2 regions of the Halomonas sp. 11-S5 genome follow, and region 1 is predicted to be linked to the other one. Evidence: predicted binding sites of a transcription regulator. Region 1 holds the regulator's gene; the other holds the start of a gene.

Region 1 (10,896 bases):
TGCTGCGCCGCTACCCCGGCGATATCGAGGCGCTGAAGCAGGCCATCGTGCGCGCCATGCCGCTCAAGCCCGAGCGGCATCACTTCACCACCGACGGCGATGTCCAGGTGGTTCGCTTCATGAATATGACCGGCGGCTGAACTGCAGCCCCTTTGCAGCCCCTTTGGTCAGACCCCGGCCAACGCCGAGGTCTGACCCCAAGGGCGAAGCACTACGCCGACAGCATGGCACAACGGGCGACATCACGATGTCGCCCGTTTGCTGGTTGGCAGGGGCAATCCTTTCGGGATATCGTGAATCGCGCTTAGCTGCTTGCCGTTGGGGGTGGCAATTTTCCCTTTCTTTCTTCCGCTTTTTCCCACGACTTTCCTTGCCAATGTGTCGCAAGTGCATATACTTTCAACGTGTCATTACACAACGCAACCGTCCAACATTCGGCATGGAGACCGCCAATGTCCAGCGAATCCCTGGAGCGCATCGCCCGCAACAAGAACGTGGCTCGTGCCGCGGCACGCCAGCTGAGCATGGAACAGCTCCGCAAGCTGGCCGAGGTCATCGGAGAAGTCATCGAGCAGAAGAAGGACGAGGAAGTTCAGCGCCAGGAAGAAGAAGTCGAGAAGGCCAAAAAGCTCGCCGAGATCCGCGAGCAGATCAATGAAGCCGGCCTTTCCCTGGATGATCTGGTGACCGAACAGCCCAAGCGCAAGCGCGGTCGCCCACCGAAGAACGCCAGCAAGGCCTGAGGTGGGGTATTCCCGTCACCGCGCCTTGCCATCAGGGCGCGGTGAGGGCAGGGCTAAAACCCACATTACTTCCCCAGCATCTCGGCTTCCACCGCCAGGATCTGCAGATGCACTTCGGGTAACCGGTGCAGGTGATCGGCGAGCCAGCCGAGCAACCTGGGTTGCAGGGCCAGGCGCAATTCCGCCAAGGAATCCACCTGGATCTCCTCGAGGCAGTCGTCCAGCCAGTCGGCGAAGGCGGTCTCGTCCATGGGGCTCGTCTGGCTGGCGTCGAGCATCAGCCGGCCGATGCGGGTCCAGCCGGAGTCGGTGGCTGCCACCGAAATGGCCAGGTAAAGACTCCCATGGCGTGAGCGGTTGGCCCCGTCGCCGCTGCCCAGGCCGGGCAGGGCGGAGACCGCATCCTGGCTGATGATATGCGGCTGCTGGGGGTGACGCGCCTCCAGGGAAAGCCCCTCGGCATCCAGACGAATCAGGTCGCCGTTCACCGGCGACACCGGTGCCTGGATGCCGAGCTCCTCGGCCAGCGCCCGGTGGGCCTGCTGGTGGCGAGCCTCGCCATGTACCGGCAGCAGGTGGCGGGGTTTCACCCAGCCGTAGAAGGTGCGCAGTTCGTCCTGGGCCGGGTGGCCCGAGGCGTGCAGTTCGGGGTGATTCTCGTCGTCGAGGATGGCCACGCTGAAGTGCCTGAGGCCGCGCTTCAGGCGGTCGATCAGCCGCTCGTTGCCGGGGATGGCCTTGGCCGAGAAGATTACCGTGTCGCCGGCCATCAGCTCGAAGTGGGAATGGCGGCCTCGGGAGAGGCGGGACAGCGCGGCCCGCGGTTCGCCTTGGCTGCCAGTGGCGATCACCAGCACTTCTTCCGGCGGCAGATAGCCGAGGTCGGTCACCGGTACCAGCGACGGCAGGTCGTCCAGGTAGCCAAGCTGGCGTGCCACGCCCACCATGCGCTCCATGGAGCGCCCCATCAGGCTGACCCGGCGGCCGCAGCGCTCTGCCGCGCGGCCGATGGCCAGCACCCGCGCCAGGTTGCTGGCGAAGCAGCTCACCACCACGCGTCCCTCGCAGCGGGCGATGGCATGGGTCAGCGCCTCGGCGACCTCGCCCTCGCTGCGGGAGTGGCCGGGCATCGGCGCGTTGGTGGAGTCCCCCACCACCAGGTCCACAGGCGCGATGGCGCGAAAGGTCGCGGCCGAGATCGGCGGCCCGATCAGCGGCTCGGGATCGAGTTTCCAGTCACCGGTGTGCAGCACCCGGTGGTCGCCGGCGGCGATCAGCAGCGCGCAGCTCTCGGGAATCGAGTGGGTCAGCGGCAGGAAGCGCAGGGTGAAGGGGCCGGCCTCCAGCGCCTCGCCGGGCTCGATGACCCGGATGGCATCGGTAGCCAGCCCGCGTTCGACAAACTTGGCCCGCAGCAGGCCGGCGGCCAGCGGGGTGGCATGAATCGGGCAGCCCCACCGGGGCCACAGCCAGGCGGCGGCGCCGATATGATCCTCGTGGCCATGGGTGATGATCAGCGCCCGGGGACGGATCGAGAGTGTCTCCAGGGTGGAGAGATCCGGTACCTGGAGTGGATTGTCCGGGAGGTCCTGACGGATCATCATGCCGCAGTCCACGGCGATCCAGGCCTCCTTGCCCCTCTCCCCATGACCCCTCTCTTCACGACCCAGGCCATAGAGGCTGAGGTTCATGCCGATCTCGCCACAGCCGCCCAACGGCAGGAAATGCAGGGGAGGGCGGCGACGAGGACGGATCTGGACGCGTGGTTGTGGCATCGACGGGGGAACGGGCCTGGGAAAGTGTACGAACACTATACGGGAAGCCCGCTGGGCCCCACAACGCGGCCCTCAGGCATTCGCAGGGCAATCGCAGTTAGCCGAAGCGAGAGGCGCCGGGGACAGGTCAAAGGGGAGGTCCTATGCCAAGGATGGCATCGGTAGCGTACAGGGAAGTATTCACAGCGCCTCCCCGGCGGCCTGTCGCCGGAACAGCCTCGAGCGTTACTTCCATCTGCGATAGCCTTGAAGGCATTCGGCTCAGGTCGGAGTGTCCAGCGCTACCTGGGTCGCCAGGACCTTGCGCAGGAAGTCCCGGGTGCGGGGATCCTGCGGCGAACCGAAGAGCTGGCCGGGTGGCCCCTGCTCGACGATGCGCCCCCCCTCCATGAAGATCACCCGGTCCGCCACGTCCCGGGCGAAGCTCATCTCGTGGGTGACCACCAGCATGGTCTGGCGCTCCCGGGCCAGCTGCTTCATCAGGCCCAGGACTTCCTCGACCCATTCCGGATCCAGTGAGGAGGTCGGCTCATCGAAGAGGATTACCTCGGCCTGGGCCGCCATGGCGCGCCCGATGCCGACCCGCTGCTGCTGGCCGCCGGACAGGGCGGCGGGGTAGGCATCGGCCTTGTCGGCCAGGCCGATGCGTTCCAGGATCTCCCTGGCCCGCGCATGGGCCTTCGCCTTGGGCCAGCGGTTGACGACGATCAGCCCCTCGGCGATGTTCTCCAGCGCCGTCTTGTTGGCGAACAGCGCATAGTTCTGGAACACGAAGGCCGTGCGCCGCCGTGCCGTCAGGATGTCGGCCTGGCTGGCCCGGGTGACGTCGACATCCAGATCGCCGATGGTCAGCCGGCCGGCATCCGGCCGCTCGAGGAAGTTCAGGCAACGCAACAGCGTCGACTTGCCGGTCCCTGAAGGGCCGATGACGACGATGATCTCGCCCTGCTCGATGGCCAGGTCGATGCCGTCGAGCACGGCGGTTCCGCCGAAGCGCTTGACGAGTCCCTGTACCTTGATCATCGGCGATACGCCTCGTTGAGTCGGGTTTCCAGACGCCGCTGAAACCAGGCCAGCAGCTCGACGATGATCCAGTAGAAGACCGCCACGGTGATGAAGGCCTCGAAGTAGAGAAAGCTGCCGGCGGCCTCCTTCTGGGTGGCGCCCATCAGCTCGGTGACCCCCAGGGTGAATGCCAGGGAGGTGGCCTTTATCATGTCGATGAAGTAGTTCATCAGCGTCGGGACCGCGACCCGCGTGGCCTGTGGCAGCACGATGCGCCGCATCAGCTGGCCGTTGGTCATGCCGATGGAGAGTGCCGCCTCCGTCTGGCTGCGGTCGACCCCGACGATGGCGGCGCGAATGGATTCCGCCATGTAGGCCGAGAAGTGCAGGGTCAGGCCCATGATGGTGGCGGTAATGCCATTGATCTGGGTCAGGAAGGCCATCAGCTGGGGCAAGCCATAGTAGAACAGGAACAGTTGCACCAGCAGCGGCGTGCCACGAAAGAAGGAAATGAACAGCAGGGTGGCGGCGTTCAGCCCCGGGATGCGCAGCACGCGGATCACGGCGAGGCCACAGGCCAGCACCAGGGCCAGCGCCATCCCCACGGCGGCCATCTGCAGGGTCAGCGGCAGGTAGCGCAGCAGGACGGGCACCAGCCCCAGCATGTAGTCGACATCGAGCACTTGCATGGGAGCGACTCAACGCCTCACGGGCGAGTGATGTCGGTGCCGAACCACTCTTCCGAGATCGCCTGCAGCTTGCCCGACTCGCGCAGGCTGGCCAGCGCGGCGTTGACACGATCACGCAGGGCGCGGTCCTCCTCGGTGTCGCGGAAGGGCAGGGCATTGCGGATCCTGGAGAACGGCTGGCCGGCCAGCGCCAGGGGCAGCGGCTTCTCCTTGATCACCTGGCTGGCACTCACTCGGTCCATGACGAAGGCGTCGACGCGGCCCAGGGCGGTGTCCTGCTCGATGTTGCTTTCGTAGGTCCGGATGTCGATCTCGTCGGCGTAGGGCAGTTCGCGCAGCAGCTGCTCGTAGTTGGAGCCGAGGTTGACGGCAACCGTCTTGCCTTTCAGGTCCTCGACGCCCTGGACTTCTTCGTTGCCCGCCTTGACCACGACCTGGGCGCCGTCGTAGACGTAGGGCTCGGTGAAGGCGTACTTCGCGGCCCGCTCTTCGGTGATGGTGGTCTGGTTGGCGATGGTGTCGATCCGGCCGGACTCGAGCATGCCGAACAGCCCCGAGAAGTTCGCCGTGACGAACTCGACCTCGACGTCCATCTCCTCGGCCACGGCTTCCATGACATCCACCTCGAAGCCCTGGAGCTCGTCCTGCTCGACGAAGGTGAAGGGGAAGTAGCCGCCGGACATGCCGACCCTGATGGCGTGATCATCGGCCTGAGCCAGGCTGCCGGTGGTCATCAGGCCAGCGGTCAGGGCGGTGAGGGCAATGCGTTTGAGCATGGGATTGCTCCTGTGGTTTCGCTGAAACTAGGAAATCCGGCACGGCGTTCGTGTCGTTGATGGATAAATACACTAGGGAATAAGAAAACGTTTTTCCAATAGCCTTTGGTTATGGGCTATGCAGGGGTAGGCCGCCGGGTAGGTTCGGTGTGGTAAGCCGTCATGCTGCCTATGCGAAAGGGGAGGACCGAATGTCGACTCCCCTTGGATGTGGAAGTGTTGCTCCGAGTGTTCAATTCACTTGATTCAGACTATTCGCGTCGGTCGCTGCTCTGAGGCGAGCCAGCATGGGCCTCAGATCCGGTCCCAGAGACTCGAGCGCAGGCCGTGCGTAGTAATACCCCTGCTGGCGTGTAATGCCCATGCCTGCCAGCCACAAGGCTTCGCCGCGGGTCTCGACACCTTCTGCGATCAGCAGTACCCCCAGCTCGTCTCCGAGGCCCTTGACCGCGCGGATCAGTGCCTGTCGTCGGATGTCGTGGTGGCACCCCATCACCAGCTCTCGATCGATCTTCAGCCGGTCGGGTTTCAGGTCGGTGAGCAGGTCCAGGTTGGCATAGCCGTTGCCGAAGTCGTCCAAGGCAGTCGCGAACCCCATGGATCGGTAGCTCTCGATGATCCGGTTCAGGTGGTGCCGGTCTGTGACGCGTTCTGTCTCGGTGAACTCGAAGACAAGTCGATCGGTCGGCCATCCTACGCGATGACAAACATCAAGCGTGGCCTGGATGCACGCCTCGGGCTCATAGACGGCGTTGGGTAAAAAGTTGATCGATAGGTTTTGCTTCATGCCGACTCTGCTTGCCAGCTCGATGGCACGGACGCGGCAGGCCTGGTCGAAACGGTAAAGCAGGTCGTCGGTTACCTGGGAGAGTATGCTCCATGCCGACTCGCCCCGCGGGCCGCGCACGAGCGCTTCATAGGTGGTGATCTGTGCTTCACTGATGTCAACGATCGGCTGAAACGCCATTGTGAAGTCGAAAGGGAGTTCCCCTATGCACCTTCCGCAGTGTCCCTCAGCCCTTGCGCAATGACTCATATATTGTCCTTTTTACAACAGCTTATCGGTTTCCTCATCCGCCGCTGGTGAGCAATAGCTCGACACGACGGTTGGCCGCACGTCCACTGCTTGTCTCGTTGTTCTCAAGAGGTTGGGTATCGGCATAGCCGATGGCACGCAGACGCCCCTCGGGTAGACCGGCCGATGCAAGGTAGCGCAGTACCGAGATGGCACGGCCGGTGGAGAGCTCCCAGTTGGAGGGGAAGCGTTTCGTGGAGATAGGAATGTTGTCGGTATGCCCCTCGACCGATATTCGCCCATCGAATGTCAGAAGAGTCTCCATCAGTCCTTGCAGGACTATCCGTCCCCGAGGAGTCAGCCTGTCCTGTCCACTGGCAAACAGCAGGTTATTGTCGATGCGTAGCGTGATCCCTCTGTCGCCCTCGGCAACGCTGACACCCTCAATCTCCAGTCCTTTGAAACGCGGCTTAAGGCCCTCGTGACGAGGCCTCAGGCCGGAGGTCATTGGGGCAACGCCGGTAGCGGCAGCGATGGAGGCAGATTGAGCCTGGGGAGATACCGATGGCATTGCCTGGCCGGGGAGCTGGTTGCCACTGGTGGCCTGGCCTTTGCCTGTCATCGAAAGGAGAAGGACGAAAAGGGTGATCAGCAAGGTCAGGACGTCCAAGTAGCTCATCAGCCAACTCTCACTGTCTCCGTCACCCTGGCTGGGTGGGCTGAGTGCCTGGCGGATGTCCCGGTCACGCATGCTGGCCGGTCTCACTGCTGTCACGCTGCCGGGCGGGAGGCTCCGGGTCACGAATCTCGTCATGATAGTTGGCGACGAAAGAATTCAGGGTCTCTTCGATGAACGATGGCAGGCGACGCTTGGTGATCAGCGAGATGCCCTCGAGCACCATGTTCATCGCAATCAGGCGCTCCTCGGTGCGACGCTCGAGCTTCACCGCAATCGGCTTGAAGATCAGGTTGGCCAGCAGAATGCCGTAGAAGGTGGTGAGCAGGGCAACGGCCATCCTGGGGCCGATCACGTTCAAGTCACCTGCCTCCATGACTTCCAGCATGTTGACCAGGCCCACCAGCGTTCCGATCATCCCGAAGGCAGGTGCGTAGTTGGCCATGGTGCGGAAGATCTGTGCTTCGGCGTGCTCGCGGGCCTTGAGCCGGGAGATCCGCCAGCGAAGCAGGTCGAAGATCTCGTCCTCCTTGGTATTGGCGATCACCAGCTGGATGCCGGTACGCAGAAAGGGGTTGCGTGTCTGCTCCAGGGACGCCTCCACCGCGCGGACGTCACCCTTCAGCCACAGCCGGGACATATCGACCAGCTCGCTGATGTCATCGCGGATATAGGTGTTCTCTCGACGGAATACGATGGCGACCAGTCGCACTACCCTCAGCACCTCTTTGAGGGGGTAGCTGATGAAGGTCGCGGCCAGGGTGCCGGCCACGACGATGCCGAGTCCCGGGAGGTTGATGAAGCTTTGTGGTGATTCGGCGGTAAAGAGCAGGACGCTGGCGAGCAGCACGCAGCTGGCCAGTATTCCGATCAGTGTCGAGGGGTTCATGAACGGCTCCTGACCGTAGAGTGCATTCGCATACTTCAGTTATCGGACGCCGTGCAGGATACTTTAATGTTGCTGCTCCAGGGCGCGGACAGTCGCGAAAGAGGGTGATACCCTTGGGGCCACCCAAGCCTGCCGAGAATGGCACTCCACCGCCCGCAGAGCAGGTAAGCATCGCAGGGAGTGATACATCATGACAGGGCGAGAAGAGACGGATCGCTTCACCATAGCCATGCATCCGATTCACGACGTCGAGTATGAGCATGTGGCCGACCGCCTCATCTATCAGCACCATGACAGCGATCCTGATGATCCGGTGAGCCGCACGGCGAAGGCCCTGAGCAGCGTCCTGTATGAACTGGACGAGCGGCAGTCCCGTGAGCTCTTCATCGAGCTTCCCGCGGAGTGGCTGGTACGCCTCGACCTGTTGCCGACGCCACCCCACCAGGTGGTCATCGGCCTGCCCCGGGGCCTCGAGATCACGCCGGAGCTGGCGGAGAGCCTGCGCAGTATCCGCGAGCGGAATTACCGCATCGCCGTGCCCGACCCCGCGCCTCAGGCCATGGGGTCCGACCTGCAAGCCGTGGCTGACATCATCGAGATTGATGCCTCCCAGGCCCTTGACCTCGAGCGGCTGGACACCCTCAAGGCGAAGGGGTATCGGTTGCTGGCAGAGCATATCCAGGACCACGAGCAGCTTGAGCAATGCCTGGCCGCCGGCTGCGACTACATCAATGGCCGCTATCTCTCAGAGCCCCACTATCACGCTTCCAGGCCGCGAGGGCGCCACGGCAATCGCGCCGCCCAGTTGAGGCTGATCAACGAGCTCTATCGTGAGGACGCCGACCTTCATCGTCTTCACGACCTTCTCCTGCAGATGCCGCACCTGCATGTGGCGATCCTGCGCCGAGCCAACTCCAGCTATTTCGGCCAGAGCCACCAGCAATCTGATCTGCGACGCGCGATGCAGGTGATCGGCCTCAACGAGTTGCGCAGGCTGGTGATGACGATCTCGCTGGCCAGCGAGATGCCGTCATCGCGCATCACGGTGAGGCTGGCATTGATCCGCGCCTACATGTGCCAGAACCTGGCCGAGCCCTTCCGCAATATCGATCCTGAGGACGCGTTCACCACGGGCCTGTTTTCGATGATGGCGGCGCTGCTGGATGAGGATCAGGCCACCCTGCTGGCCCAGCTGCCGCTCGACGACGCCATCCTTCGGGCCCTTGAGCATCACGAGGGCCACTTGGGAGCCATCCTGGCGATCTGCGAGGAGCATGAGCAGCAGCTGGCGGGCAACACGCCTGACCACACCGCCGAACGGCTGCAGGAATGCTATCTCGATGCCCTGGAGAGGACCGCCACCCTGATGGGGCGCTTCTAGCGCCGCCGGGTGACGTGCCGCCATTTCCATCCCGGAGAGCGCGGCGTCAGCTGGGCTCGTAGAGCCTTGCCCGCAGGCGGCTGACCGCCTGGCTGTGCAGCTGGCAGACTCGCGATTCCGATACGCCCAGCACTGCCCCGATCTCCTTCAGGTTGAGCTCTTCCTGGTAGTAGAGCGCCATGAGCAGCGTCTCACGCTCGGGCAGCGCCTCGATGGCCTCGATGATCTGCTCCCGTTTTTCCTGATCCACCAGCCGGGAGAACGGGCTTTCCAGGGCTCGGCTTTCAAGCCGAGACTCTCCCCCTTCGGCCATCAGTTCCTCGAAGGGCAGCAGCTGGCCACTGTTGGTATCGTTAAGCAGGCGCCGATAGTCCGCCAGGGGCATCTCGAGCTCCGTCGCGATTTCCGTCTCCTCGGGTGGTCGCCCCAGATGCTGCTCCAATCGCCGCACTGCTTCATCAACGGCCCTGGCGCTGCGCCGAACGCTGCGTGGCAGCCAGTCCCGGCTGCGTAGCTCGTCCAGCATGGCACCGCGGATACGCTGGTTGGCGAAGGTCGCAAAGCTTGCGCCCTTACCCGAGTTGAATCGACCCATGGCTTCCAGCAACCCGACAGTGCCGGCCTGAATCAGGTCGTCCAACTCGATGCTGGCTGGCAGTCGTACCTGCAGGGCGAGTGCCTGACGGCGCACCATGGGCAGGTACTCTGTCAGCAGTTCTCCCTGATCGATCTTCCCTTGTGCCGTATACATCCTCTTGCCTCACAGCTGGTCAGCAGTACCACCTGCTTGTTCGGGTGGTGTTGTCGGATTCGTTTTTACCGATGGTTCACTATCACCTGAAGCCCACTTACCGTCACTGGAGGATGCCCCTCCGGTAGGGAGAAGCGGAATTCCAGCGCGACGTCGGCTGCCAGTCCGGCCAGTGCGCGGGTTGTGCCGCGTCGGCTTGGTAACGGTGTGCAATCGGCCGGGTGGCAAAGTCTGACGTTCAGGGTGTCTCCCGGTGGGAGCCGGTAGTGCCAGACGATACTCTGGATCACTCGATTGCCGGCTTGCGTACCGACGGGGCCTAGAGAGTCAGACGATGTTTCGCGGTCTGCCATGCTGACCCTGGTCTCAGAGGCATTGGCGACCCAACTGCCAGCGGCATGCGCTTCAGCGCAGGCGACCGCGAGAACCAATCCCAGGGCATATCGTCCGGTGCGCCTCATGTCGACATCACCAGCAGGTCAATACCCAGGCAACTCCACGCCGCCTGTTGCAGGTTGTCCAGTAGTCCCTTGCGGGGCATCTCCGGCGCATGTACCGCCAGCAGACGATGAGGCCTCTGTTGGTCATGGAGCCGCGTCAATACCCCGAAAGCCCGGCGGAAGGCATTCGGATCGTTGTCCACCCAGAGGGCCCATCGTGACTGTTGCGTGAGCAGCAGTGGCAAGTGTGGACTGGCGATCTCCACAGGGACGACCCGCCACTGTGCTGCTGAGCCCACCCAGCGTCGTCCTTGCGCATCCCAGTACTCCAGCAGGTCGCGGACGCGCTGGGCCTGGAAGGGCGATACGCCAGGTAGTCCGACAACCATCAGCGTTTTGCAGGCTGGGACTACGTCGCGACGGTTGTCATCGCGAGGGGAGGAGACATGGTGAGTGCCTGCCCCCTGCCGCAGTCCTGCTGCCTGATCGGCGAAGGTCACGTCATACCCTCCAGGCCGGCTGAGCCGACATGGCGAATGGCATCCCTGGCACTGAACAGGTAGAGCAAGGCCTCAAGCAGGGCGGTGTCACGTCGGCGGCGCCGCCCTCCCAGAAGGCCCAGGAGTTCCGAACGGAGATCCATGGCGGCCACGTCGCTGCCATGGTCGAGATGGTTGGCGGCGGCGGCGATCCCGGTGGCCAATAGTAGCTGTAGCTCAGGACGTGTCTGAGCCGGCAGCAGCGCGGACAATCGTT
Region 2 (10,896 bases), on a different contig from region 1:
GCGCGTCAGCGGCTGCTGACGGTCCAGCTCGAGCTCGCCCAGCAGCAAAGCGCAGAGCGCCAATCGGCCCCGCAGGCTGGAGGAAGGGACGGCAGCGACTCACCCGCGACACAACGCGATCCGCGAGTCGAGCACTACACGGCGATCGAGGCAACCAGCCGCGACGGCGACACCGAAGCGTTGCTGCGCGCCGTAGCGTAAAACCCGATCAAGCGTTCCGCACTACCCCTACTCTTGCCAGACCGAACGCCCCTGCTGCAGCGCCTGAACTTTCTCGTGGAAGTCCCTCGCCTTCTCGATGGCTGCAGCCTCATTGGCGTCGAGGGAGAGCACCGCATCTTCGCCCTCCCCTTCCTGCCGTTCCGCGTCCCGCACCGCCTGGGCGTGCCGCTTGAGCAGGCTCTCCACGTTCAGCCGGATGGTGAACAGCTCCAGCTCCAGGGCGTCCTTCTGCTCACGGCGCCGGGCTCGCTCTCGGGGATCCTCAGCCGCCTCGATGATGGCATGCAGAGTATTGCCGAGCAGCCGCTCGGAAGCCTTGAGCTTGGGCAGGATTTCGTGGAGCAGCTCGCGCAGGGTTGTGAGAGATGGAGCGATTGCGCTCATACCCGGTCCTTATTCGTGAATTCAGGCTTCAAGCGATGTCATTGCATCAGGCTGGCTGACGGGAGAACACCTTCCATACTTGGTCTAGGCGTTGCTTGTCGATGTCTTCCTTCAGCCGAAAAAGCCCAGCTGTCTCCACACTTTCCAGGGGCTCCAGGAACTCCAGCACAGCATGGTAGGGAGGCCTGTCCCAGAAATCGTGGATGAATATCCTCGCTTCCGTAGGATCGGGGTGATGTTTCAACAGATGCTTCACTGCGGAAAGCGCACAGGCAACCCGGAAGCGACCATCCACGAGAATCAAGTCAAAGGCCATATCGTGGGAATGGATCGCACGGCTGTAGTCGGGGAATCGCTCGCTGTGATCGAGCGAGACTGGATAGCCCCACTCCCGGGTCGGCCCGATATCCACAACCTTGACCTGGCAACCATCCCCCAGCTTGGCTTTCAACGCATTGACCCAGTTGGCATCACTCTCCACCCCGTACGCTGTCAGCCCCTGCTCTACCGCCCAGACAGTCGAGCCACCAGAGCCAAACTCGAAATAATGCTTTGCTCGAAAGAGCGACTTTCTGAAAAGGTCGCGCTCCGCTGACGACATGAAGGGTGCCTGGGGAACTGTAAAGCCTGACTCTTCATGTGCATCACCTGATGATTCTTTATTCTCTTCTTCAGCTCCTGCTTCTGCTTCTTCCCCTGCTTCTTCTTCAGCAAGTGGCTGCACCAATCCCTCAGCCACAAGGTATTGCTGTGCCTTGCCCTCATCTACTGAAGACAAGAGCAGGTGAGCCATGTCCTTGATACCGAAGATGGCATGCAGCAGAAAGGCCAGCTTGACACGCCCTTTCTTTCCAATATCGGCGATCCGCGCATGACTAGGGATAAATATTGCATCGGCACCCATCAAGTCGGATGCCTGACGCTGACTGAAAAGCACACTTTCCGGCAAGTGGCTTTTATGGGCCATGTCATTGAAACGGTAGAAGCGAAAACCATGGCGGACCATCCAGTGACTCACCTCGGCAAAGTTGGGCTGGCACTCGTGAGTCGGCTGGAAGGCGATACGCACCTGGACCAGAAGGGTATCCTGCAGCGCCTCTTCGCCGTTCTCGAGGATGGCGACGGCATCGCTCAGGTCGTCCAGGATCAGCCAGTCGAGGCTTTCCAGGCCCTCGATGCTGTCGAGCGTGATGGTATTGATGGGCAGTTCGGTCAGCACCCGGCTGCCCTGGCGTTGCGAGTCATCCAGCTGCTCCACTGGCAAGGGGCGCAGCGTGCTGCTCATGGCCGGGTCCAGGCAGGCGTGCAGCGTCGCCGGCCGGCCATCCCCCAACACGGCGTGGGGAAAGAGCTGAACATCGCCGCTTCCCTCGAACCGGCTTGCCTCCGCTACCCGACTGGCTGGATCGAAGGCCACCACCCCGAAGGCATCGAGTCCTATCAATCGTTCGAAATCCTGTTCACGAACCAGCTTGGCGCTGTTATCGATGACCACGATCTTGCCCGGCAGCTGCCAGTGGAACGCCTCGCCGCTTTTCGCGTTCGCGGCGGGAGACGCCGTGGCGGTTTCCGGGATGTCGATGGCGACGGGTTGCGCCTCCCCCTCGAACCGGGCTTCGCCTTCCTTGTTGAAGGTGAGCGCGGCGGGCGGCTTTTCTTCACAGCGGCGTTGCCAGATGGCGCGCAGGGCTTTTAAAAGGTGGCGGGCAAAGCGGGGCGCATCGCAGACGGGGGAGTCCAGCAGCTGCTGGCGCAGCCCCTGGCGGATCAGCGCCAGGCTATCCAGGTCGCCGGCGAGCTCGACCACCCGCTGGCGATACTCGTCCCAGCTATCCGCCACCAGCTCCGGCAGACCCGCATTGATCAGATGCGTCGCGCTGTGACGACCGGCGAAGGATGGCCCCGGAAGGGTGACGACCGGCACCCCCATCAAAAGCGACTCGCAGGTGGTCAACCCGCCGGAGTAGGGCCAGGAGTCGAGGGCAATGTCCACTCGCTGATAGGCCCGCATCAGCTCGGCATGGGACGAAGGCCCCTCCAGCAATATCCGCTCTCGCTCGATGCCCGCCTTCTCCAGGGTCCGGTGAATGCTCTCCCGGTAGGCTTCGTTGGTGAACTGCCCCCCCTTGAGGAACAAGCGGGACTTCGGCAATTGGTGCAGTAGACTGGCCCACTCCCGCAGCAGCGGCTCGTTGAGCTTCGCCGGGTTATTGAAGCAGCCCAGTGTGATATAGCCATTGCCCAATGCCGGCAGCGGCCCCGGTGCAGACGGGGCATCGCGGGTCGGCATGTAACAGATGTAGTCGTCGGGCAGACGAATCAGCTTCTCGAAGTAGAGCCCGTCGACGCCGGGTGGTGTCTCGATGCTGTCGCTGATCAGGTAGTCGAAGGCGTCGAGCCCGACGGTGTTGAACAGCCCCCCTACCCACTTGACGATCAGCGGGGCCGGTTCCTGGGCCATGGCCATCAATCGATTGCCAGAGGTGTGGCCGGTCATGTCGATGAGGATGTCGATCTCGTCCTCGCGGATCTGCTCCGCCAGCTGGCCATGCGAAAGGTGGCCGACATCGCGCCAGTCCGCCACGGTGTTCTGGATGCGCCTGGCGAGCACATCATTGGCAAGCTTGTCGGAGTAGGCGACGAACTCAAGGTGCTCACTGCCGATGCGCTCCAGTGCCACGGTGATCATCTGCCCCACGGGGTGAACACGAAGCCCGCTGGATACCAGTCCCACGCGCAGGGAGCGGTCCGCTTCGCGCGGGGTGATGGGGCGCGCCGGGCGCCGTGCCGGGCTGTAGCGTTGCCGCCAATCCTCGGCCATCTCGAAAAAGGCGGCAGCATCATGCCGGGGATTGTAGTGAGCCGTGAAGTAGTAGTTTGAATAAGGGAGCGGATTTCCCCGTGCCATTTCGACGGCCTCCCAGTAATGGTGCTCGGCCTCGTCGAATCGCCCCATGGTGCTGTAGAGGTTGGCCAGGTTGCTTTGTACGCCAGGGTTTCGGGGGTGAGCCTGCGCCAGGGGTTCGAGGATGTCCAGGGCGGCATCGTAGTTGCGCTCCTCGACCAGTGCCGTGGCCTTGCGCATTCTTGGTAAGAAGTTGGTCGGTGTAGCCTCGATGGACTTGTCGAGGTGCGCTATGGCCTCGCGACGATCATCCTGCTGGCTGTAGACATGGGCGATGTTGAGGTTCGCCTGGTGGTTGTCGGGCTCGAACTCAAGAGCGCACTGAAGGTAGTGCTTGGCATCCTCGTAGCGCCCCAGCGTCTGCAGGGCCTTGCCCAGGTTGGCCAGGGCCTCGACATCCTCGGGCTTGATCTCCAGGGCACGTTCGAGGGCCGGCAGGGCCTGTGCGGCGTCGCCGCTTTCCAGCAGGCAGGTCCCCAGGGCCTTCCAGCTGAAGGCCACACCGGGAAAATCGCGGGTCAGCGTATCGGCCGCCAGCCGGGCCGAGGCGAAGTCACGGCGCTGATAGGACGCGAGGAATGCCTCGGCCTGGGAATCCAGCTTGCGCCGCAGCGCCGAAGGGGACGACTGGCGGCGAGAGAGACGATTCTTGCGTGCCATGGTACAGCTTTCTCCGGAAGGTGGGGGCGATCTGGCCGACAGGATGACCCGATAAAAAACGGGGTGGCCAAGGCCACCCCGTATGGTGCAACACTCGCTGTGGCGATGCCAGATCAGCCCAGCAGCGAGAGCACGTTCTGCGGCGTCTGGTTGGCCTGGGCGAGAACCGAGGTGCCGGCCTGCTGCAGGATCTGCGCGCGGGTCATGTTGGCCACCTCGGAAGCATAATCAGCGTCCTCGATGCGGGACCGCGCCGCCGAGAGGTTGGTCTCGTTGGTCTGCAGGTTGGTGATCGCCGACTCGAAGCGGTTCTGGATGGCACCCAGGTCGGAGCGCAGGCTGTCCACCTGGTTCAGCGACGAATCCATGGCCGCCAGCGAGCCGGTGGTGCGCTCGTAGGAGAGCTCGGAGATGTTCGCATTAGCACCGGTCGCGTCGAAGGTCAGCGTGCCGTTTGTCGCAGTGACAGACGCCTCGTCCGCCTGCAGCGACATGTAGGTCACATTGGTCTGGGAAGTGGTGTCGACGCGAATGCCTTCTGCGGCCAGGCTTTCGACCTCACTGTCGGTGAGTGCGGTGCCGTCGAGGGTGACCTTGGCGTAGTAGCCACCATCGTCAGCGGTGAACAGGGTGGTGGAGCCACTGGCTGCTGTCGCGCTGGCGAAGCCGAAATCCGTGCCAGTCATGGCAGCGACGGTATCGATTACGGCAACAGTAGTGCCGACGCTGGCGGAGACAAAGTCATTTGCGGCGGTAACATTGGTCGCTGCGGCCGCATTGGCCGGACCGTCGACGTTAAAGGTATCCAGGCTCAGGGAGTTCGAGTTGATCTCCTCGAGGGAGACATCGATGGTCTCGCCATCGTTGGCACCGACCTGGATGGAGAGGGAGGCGTCGTTGGCGAGCACCTTGACGCCGTTGAAGTCTGTCTCTTCGGAGATGCGGTTGATCTCGTTGAGGCGCTGGTTGATCTCACCCTGGATGGACTCCAGGTCGTCCTTGGAATTGGTCTCGTTCTGGGCCTGAACGGACAGCTCGCGGATGCGCTGCAGGTTGTCGTTGACCTGGTTGAGGGCGCCTTCGGCGGTCTGCGCGACGGAGATGCCGTCGTTGGCATTGCGCTGCGCCTGGGCCAGACCGGTAATCTGAGAGGTCATGCGGTTGGCGATGGCCTGACCGGCCGCATCATCCTTGGCACTGTTGATACGCAGGCCGGAAGACAGGCGCTCCATGGAGGTCGCGAGGTCGTTCTGCGACTTCATCAGGTTTTGCTGGCCGATCATGGAGGTGATGTTGGTATTGATCACGGACATGGTGTGATTCCTTCCCGTAAGTTGAGGGCTCCATTGGCGGGCCCGCTGCGATGGGTGTTCAAGGCCCAGCGGGCCTGCCACAACGGCGCCGTTGGCCGTTACTCTCTATAACGGCAGCCCGTGGGGGGACTTTAGGGAAAATCGCCATTTTTTTGCCGCCGGGGCGCGAAAGCCTTGACACGGCACTACGCCTGACGAGGCCTGGCGGAGCCCCCGCAAACGCCATCGCCCCGGCCGAATGGCCGGGACGCAAGTTTGCGCAGTACGGTGGGCAGGGAAAGGTTCAGTCGCGGCCGAGCTGGGCATTCAGGGAGTCGAACTGCTGCATCAGGTAGCTGCTGGTCTGGTTCATGCTGGCGATCATGCTGTCCAGTTGGCCAAACTGGGTACGATAGCGCTCGATGGTGCGCTCCACGCTCTGCTCCATGCGCGCATAGCGGCGGTCGAGACTTTCCACGCGGCTCGCGGAGCTGTCGATCGCACTGTCGATCCGCCCACCATCGTCCAGGAAGCGCCCCAGGGTGACCTCCATGCGGCCGGCCATGCCGCCCGCTTCATCGGCACCGGCGAAGAAATCCGACAGCGACTGGGGATCATTCGCGATAGTCTTGTCGAGCTTGACATCGTCCAGCTCCAGGCGGCCCTTCTCGTTCAGCGAGACGCCAAGCTGCGACATGATCGTGAGCTCGCTCCCCGCCACGCTACTGGTCAGGTCGCGCACCAGGTCCGATTCGATATTGCGTACAGTACGGTCGCCTATCAGCTCACCGGAGGCGCTATCACCGCCGCCGTAGGCGGTCATGCGGCCGATGGTGGACTGCAGCTCGTTATAGGAGGAGACCAGCTTGCCGACGGCTTCCTTGAGAGCGCCGGTATCACGCGACACGTCCAGACTCAGAGTTTGACCAGTAGAGGAAGGATCCAGCTGCAGGGTCACGCCCTGGATGGCGCCCTCTACCGTATTGGTAGCGCTGGTGATGGTGATGCCATTGATATCCAGATCGGCGTTACGGCCCAGTTGAGCCGTGTTGGCATCCCCGCCCAGGGTGACGCCCCCCGCCAGGTTGGTGAAGGCCATATCCGTGATGCCAGCATCGGCACCGCTCTCGCGGGAACTGAGCACCAGGCGGTTACCGGTGCCATCGTTGATGATAGAGGCATCCACCCCGGCCGCAGCATCGGCATTGATGGTGTCTCGGATCTGCTCGAGGGTCGCGCCCTCCGCCAGGGCGATGCTTTTCGTGCCGCCATCGCCGAAGGTCAGATCCAGCGTGGCGTTCGCTGCGGTCAGCTGATCGTTGAGATTCGTCACTCGGGTGCTGGCCAAGCTGCCGGCACGGGCCGTCTGGGTCACGGCGATCTCGTAGCTACCGGGGCTGGCGTCGGCACTGGCACTGGCGGTCATACCCTCCCCCTGCACCTTGGCGGCGAGCTTTTCATAGAGCGAAGTGTCGTTGAGCTTGGCCACTGCGTCCTGGAACTTGCTCAGACCGGACTGCAGCCGACCATAGGCGGAGATCTTCGCCTGCTCCTGGGTATTCTGGGTCGTCAACGGCGCCAGCTTTTCGCGCTCGGCAGAGCGCAGCTGGTCGAGCAGGCCGTTGAGATCCAGGCCGGAACCGATGCCGAGAGATGAAATGCTTGCCATGCGAAGCCCCCTGTCGAGCGACTGAAGCGATATCGTAAATCATATCGGCGAGGTTCCGGGGAACTTTAGGCCGAGTGGTGCCTGCTCAAGTCGAGGCGCGCGACGTGGTCCAGGAGTGTGTCGCCGAGCAGACCAACCTGCTGTCGCTCAACGCCACCATCGAGGCGGCCCACGCCGGCGAGCACGGCCGGGGCTTCGCGGTGGTGGCCGGCGAGGTGCGCCAGCTCGCCCACCGCCGAGCAGGGCGCGGCGTAGGGCTCACGCCGTCAGGCGGGCATCGGAAGAAGAGGGACCAGAGAGTTGTTTGCCAAGGAGTGCATGGCGGATCGAGGCGTGATCCGCCAGGAGGAGTCAGCGTTTCATCATCTCTTCCAGGCTGTTGGCAAACAGGACGTCACGCATCCAGCCTTTCAACTGTTCATGGTCGGCCTGGGCGAGTCTCGCCTCTACCCACTCTGGCACCTCACCGAACTTGAAGGTGAGCTGGGTACGCACCATGTCACGCGCCTCTTCCAGACGGCCCTCCTGACGGCCTTCCAGGCGTTCTTTCTTGACCAGATTCCCGAGATTCTCTGCCAACATATCTTTATCCTCCACCAGGCTTTCGAGCCGATTCAAGTTGACCTCGGCCCCCAGCCGATGCAAATGGCGCTTGAGCCAGCGGGTGATGATCCGGTCGATGCGCTCCTTGTCAGGGCCGGTCTGGATGATCGCCACCACGCGGTCCACGGCACGTTGCAGGGACTCCCAGCTCTCCCCGGCGTTCTCGACACTGAACACGCCGCTCAGTGGCGTCTGGCGCAAGCCCAAATCCGCGTCAGTATATCGCCCTTCGTCGACCAGATAGTAGCGCAGGTGAGGCTGGAGACGTATCGGCATGGTGCGATCAACTGCCGACTGGAACTCCAGCAGTATGTAGAGGAACACTCGCTGGGACGTACCCTGCCAGGTCAATTCCACCGACCACACCACGTCTTCGATCTTCTCCTCGAACAGCGGGGTGATGTAATGACCGCTATGGTTCTTGAGCGTCGAGAAGTCCATCAGCCCAGCGATCTCATTGGGCGTAAAGCCCTCGATCAGCTGCTGAACGAACTCTGGATAGCTGAACAGCTCCTTGTAGCTGGTCCCTACCTACAAACCTCTACCAGGGCCTCCATGTTCGCGTGACAGCCGATCAAGGGTGACGATGCGCGAAATAATCAACCCCGTGGAGTACCCCACCCCCACCAGCCTAAGGGTGATGACCATGCCGCACGCCCGGCAGGCCGGTGGCGACATGCTGTTTTTGATGGTCGGCAGCGGCGTGGCGCCGCTGATCACCACCTCATCGACGTCGGTCGATGAACAGGCTGTTGCCCGCCTGGCGCTTGGCCTGGCCCTTGAGCTCCGCCAAAACGCTGGCGATGTCCATTGCGGTCGCCCCCGAGCCACGCGACACCGCGTGATAGGCCATCGACAGCGTCATCAGCGGCACCATCACTTCCCGTCCGTGGCGATCTCGCCCCGGAAAGCCGCCGGTCTGTCGATGCGCCGTGGTGTAGAAGGTGGGGATGAAGCGTGCGAAGCGCTCGAGGATTGCCTCGCAGCAGGCCCGAGCCTCCGCAGGGTCCAGCACCAGCATGAAGTCGTCGCCGCCGACGTGGCCAACGAAGCCGTGATCCCCGCAGACCTCCTGGAGCATGCGCCCTAATGCCAGGATCACCTGGTCGCCCCGAGCATAGCCATAGACGTCGTTGTAGGCCTTGAAGCTGTCCAGGTCGGCGTAGACGGCAACAAAAGGCTCCCCGGCAGCCAGTCGCGCCGCCAGCGTGTCGTTGATCACTTCGTTGCCCGGCAGCCCGGTCAATGGATTGGCCTGCCGGGCACTACGCACCTGAAGGGCGGTAATCTCGCGTAGCAGGTCGATGGCCTGACCCAGTCCGCGATAGCGCCCGTCAGCATCGACAATCACGAAGTCGTCCTGGCGCCCCTGGCTCGAGCCGGTGATCTGGCGGCTGAGCGTCTCCAGCGGCATGGACTCTTCGGCGATCAGCATGCGGCGGTCCATCAGCGCATCAATGGAACGCCGGGCATGCAGAGAGTGGCTGAAGGGGTTGGTGAACTCGGACAGGAACTCGTGCTGGCGAACCACGCCCACGGGGCGCTGGTCGTCGTCCAGCACGGCCAGGCAGCGCAGGCCGGGGTCCTCGCGAAAACGCGTCACCACCTCGGGGACCGGCGTGCCCTGCGCCACGGGGGGCAGGTGGCGACATAGCATGGCGGCGCTGGTGCCGAAGTTGCCCGAGACGGCCCTGGGCGTCGACGGGGGCTGCTCGAGCCGGCGAAGGGGTTCTCGGGCCGGCCGCGCGAAATAGTAGCCCTGCATCAGAGTACAGTTCATGCCCCACAGGCAGCGTTGCTCGCCGGCGGTCTCGATGCCCTCGGCAATGACCTGACACCCCAGGCTGCGCGACACCTCGAGCAGCGAACCGAGAAACTGGCTCTTGCCGGGGTCACGGTCAATCTCCTCGACAAAGTGGCGATCGATCTTGACGAAATCGGGACGCAGCTCGGCCCAGTGGCGCAGGCTGGAATAACCGGCCCCCAGGTCATCCAGCGCCACCTGGAAGCCCATGCGCCGGTAGTGGTCCACGGCCTGGCGCATCAGGGCGTAGTCGTGGATCGGCAGATGCTCCGTCAACTCGATCACCACTCGCTCGGGCGACAGCCCTACCCCATCCAGATAGGCGCGCGTCAGTCCCTCGCGAAAGTTGTCCTCGAGGAGCGAGGTCGGCATGACGTTGAGGAAGAGCCGCCCCGGGAGTTCGAGCCGCGCGAAGGCCTCGATGGCCGCGCGGCGACACAGCAGGTCCAGCTCCACCAGCCGACCGGTCAACCGAGCCGTGTCGAACAGCGTCAGCGGCGAGTGCAGCGCCGAGTCCGACGGCCCCCGGGACAGGGCCTCGTAACCGAAGACGCCCTGGCAGCTGGCATCGACGATGGGTTGGAAGAGTGGCGTGATGCGGCCCTGCTTGAGGATGTGGTCAAGCTCCTGGGCCTCGTGATCGATCATGGCATCGGGCACGTTGTTCGCCTGGGTAGTGGCATCGTGCATCGCGTTCTCTCCCTCAGGCAGGCAGTGCCTCGAGTTCCTTTGGCTTGCTCGCCTCGATGTCGCGAGACGCGTCCTCCGCCGCATCGCGGCCATCCACATCCCCCTGCCACCGGGTCGATGATGGCAGGCGAAAGCGCGCGGTGAAGTCCCGCATGCGCCCGGCCTCATCCTCCAGGGCCGCCGCGGCTCGATTGGCCTGCTCCACCATGGTGCTATTGCGCTGCGTGACGATGCCCATTTGATGCATGGCCTGGTTGATCTGATCCAGACCGCGGTGCTGTTCGGTGGCGGCGTGCGCGATCCAGTCAGTACACTCGCCGAGCCTCTGGATGGCGTCGACTATGGCGGCCATGTCCTCGCTGGCCCGACGCGACAGCCCATCACCCCGTTCGACGCTGCCCCGGGAGGCCTCGATAAGCGCCCGGATCTCCTGGGCCGCCTGGGCACTGCGCGAGGCCAGCAGTCGGACCTCCTCGGCCACGACCGCGAAACCGCGCCCCTGCTCGCCTGCCCGGGCGGCTTCTACCGAAGCATTGAGTGCCAGCAGGTTGGTCTGGAAGGCAATGTCATCGATCAATCCGACAATCTCGCCGATTCGGCTTGAGCGCTCGCGAATCTCGGCCATGGTCTCGACGAATGCGCCTACCCCATCATTGCCCTGACGGGC

Evidence for each region. Region 1 encodes FliA, which starts transcription of late flagellar genes. Its sites were predicted from a motif close to CTAAAGTTNNNNNNNNNNCNGCCGATA; they were not measured.
Region 2: OP497_RS12870 (FliC/FljB family flagellin) is a predicted target of FliA. The motif match lies at 5,593-5,619, and genes of this name have one in related genera.

The regions. Positions count from the first base shown of each region.
Region 1 is NZ_JARANW010000023.1:24,950-35,845, reverse strand. It holds gene moaA (GTP 3',8-cyclase MoaA) at 1-140, shown strand, start outside; gene OP497_RS14130 (hypothetical protein) at 453-743, shown strand; gene OP497_RS14125 (ribonuclease J) at 809-2,434, opposite strand; gene OP497_RS14120 (amino acid ABC transporter ATP-binding protein) at 2,780-3,541, opposite strand; gene OP497_RS14115 (amino acid ABC transporter permease) at 3,538-4,212, opposite strand; gene OP497_RS14110 (amino acid ABC transporter substrate-binding protein) at 4,230-4,946, opposite strand; gene OP497_RS14105 (EAL domain-containing protein) at 5,221-6,024, opposite strand; gene OP497_RS14100 (OmpA family protein) at 6,059-6,754, opposite strand; gene OP497_RS14095 (MotA/TolQ/ExbB proton channel family protein) at 6,747-7,568, opposite strand; gene OP497_RS14090 (HDOD domain-containing protein) at 7,759-8,949, shown strand; gene OP497_RS14085 (RNA polymerase sigma factor FliA) at 8,996-9,700, opposite strand; gene OP497_RS14080 (hypothetical protein) at 10,158-10,640, opposite strand; gene flhF (flagellar biosynthesis protein FlhF) at 10,637-10,896, opposite strand, start outside.
Region 2 is NZ_JARANW010000019.1:28,504-39,399, forward strand. It holds gene OP497_RS12855 (hypothetical protein) at 1-201, shown strand, start outside; gene OP497_RS12860 (hypothetical protein) at 229-606, opposite strand; gene OP497_RS12865 (tetratricopeptide repeat protein) at 653-4,171, opposite strand; gene OP497_RS12870 (FliC/FljB family flagellin) at 4,285-5,484, opposite strand; gene fliD (flagellar filament capping protein FliD) at 5,768-7,132, opposite strand; partial or broken gene OP497_RS12880 (methyl-accepting chemotaxis protein) at 7,234-7,368, shown strand; gene OP497_RS12885 (Rpn family recombination-promoting nuclease/putative transposase) at 7,484-8,245, opposite strand; gene OP497_RS12890 (bifunctional diguanylate cyclase/phosphodiesterase) at 8,460-10,229, opposite strand; gene OP497_RS12895 (methyl-accepting chemotaxis protein) at 10,243-10,896, opposite strand, start outside.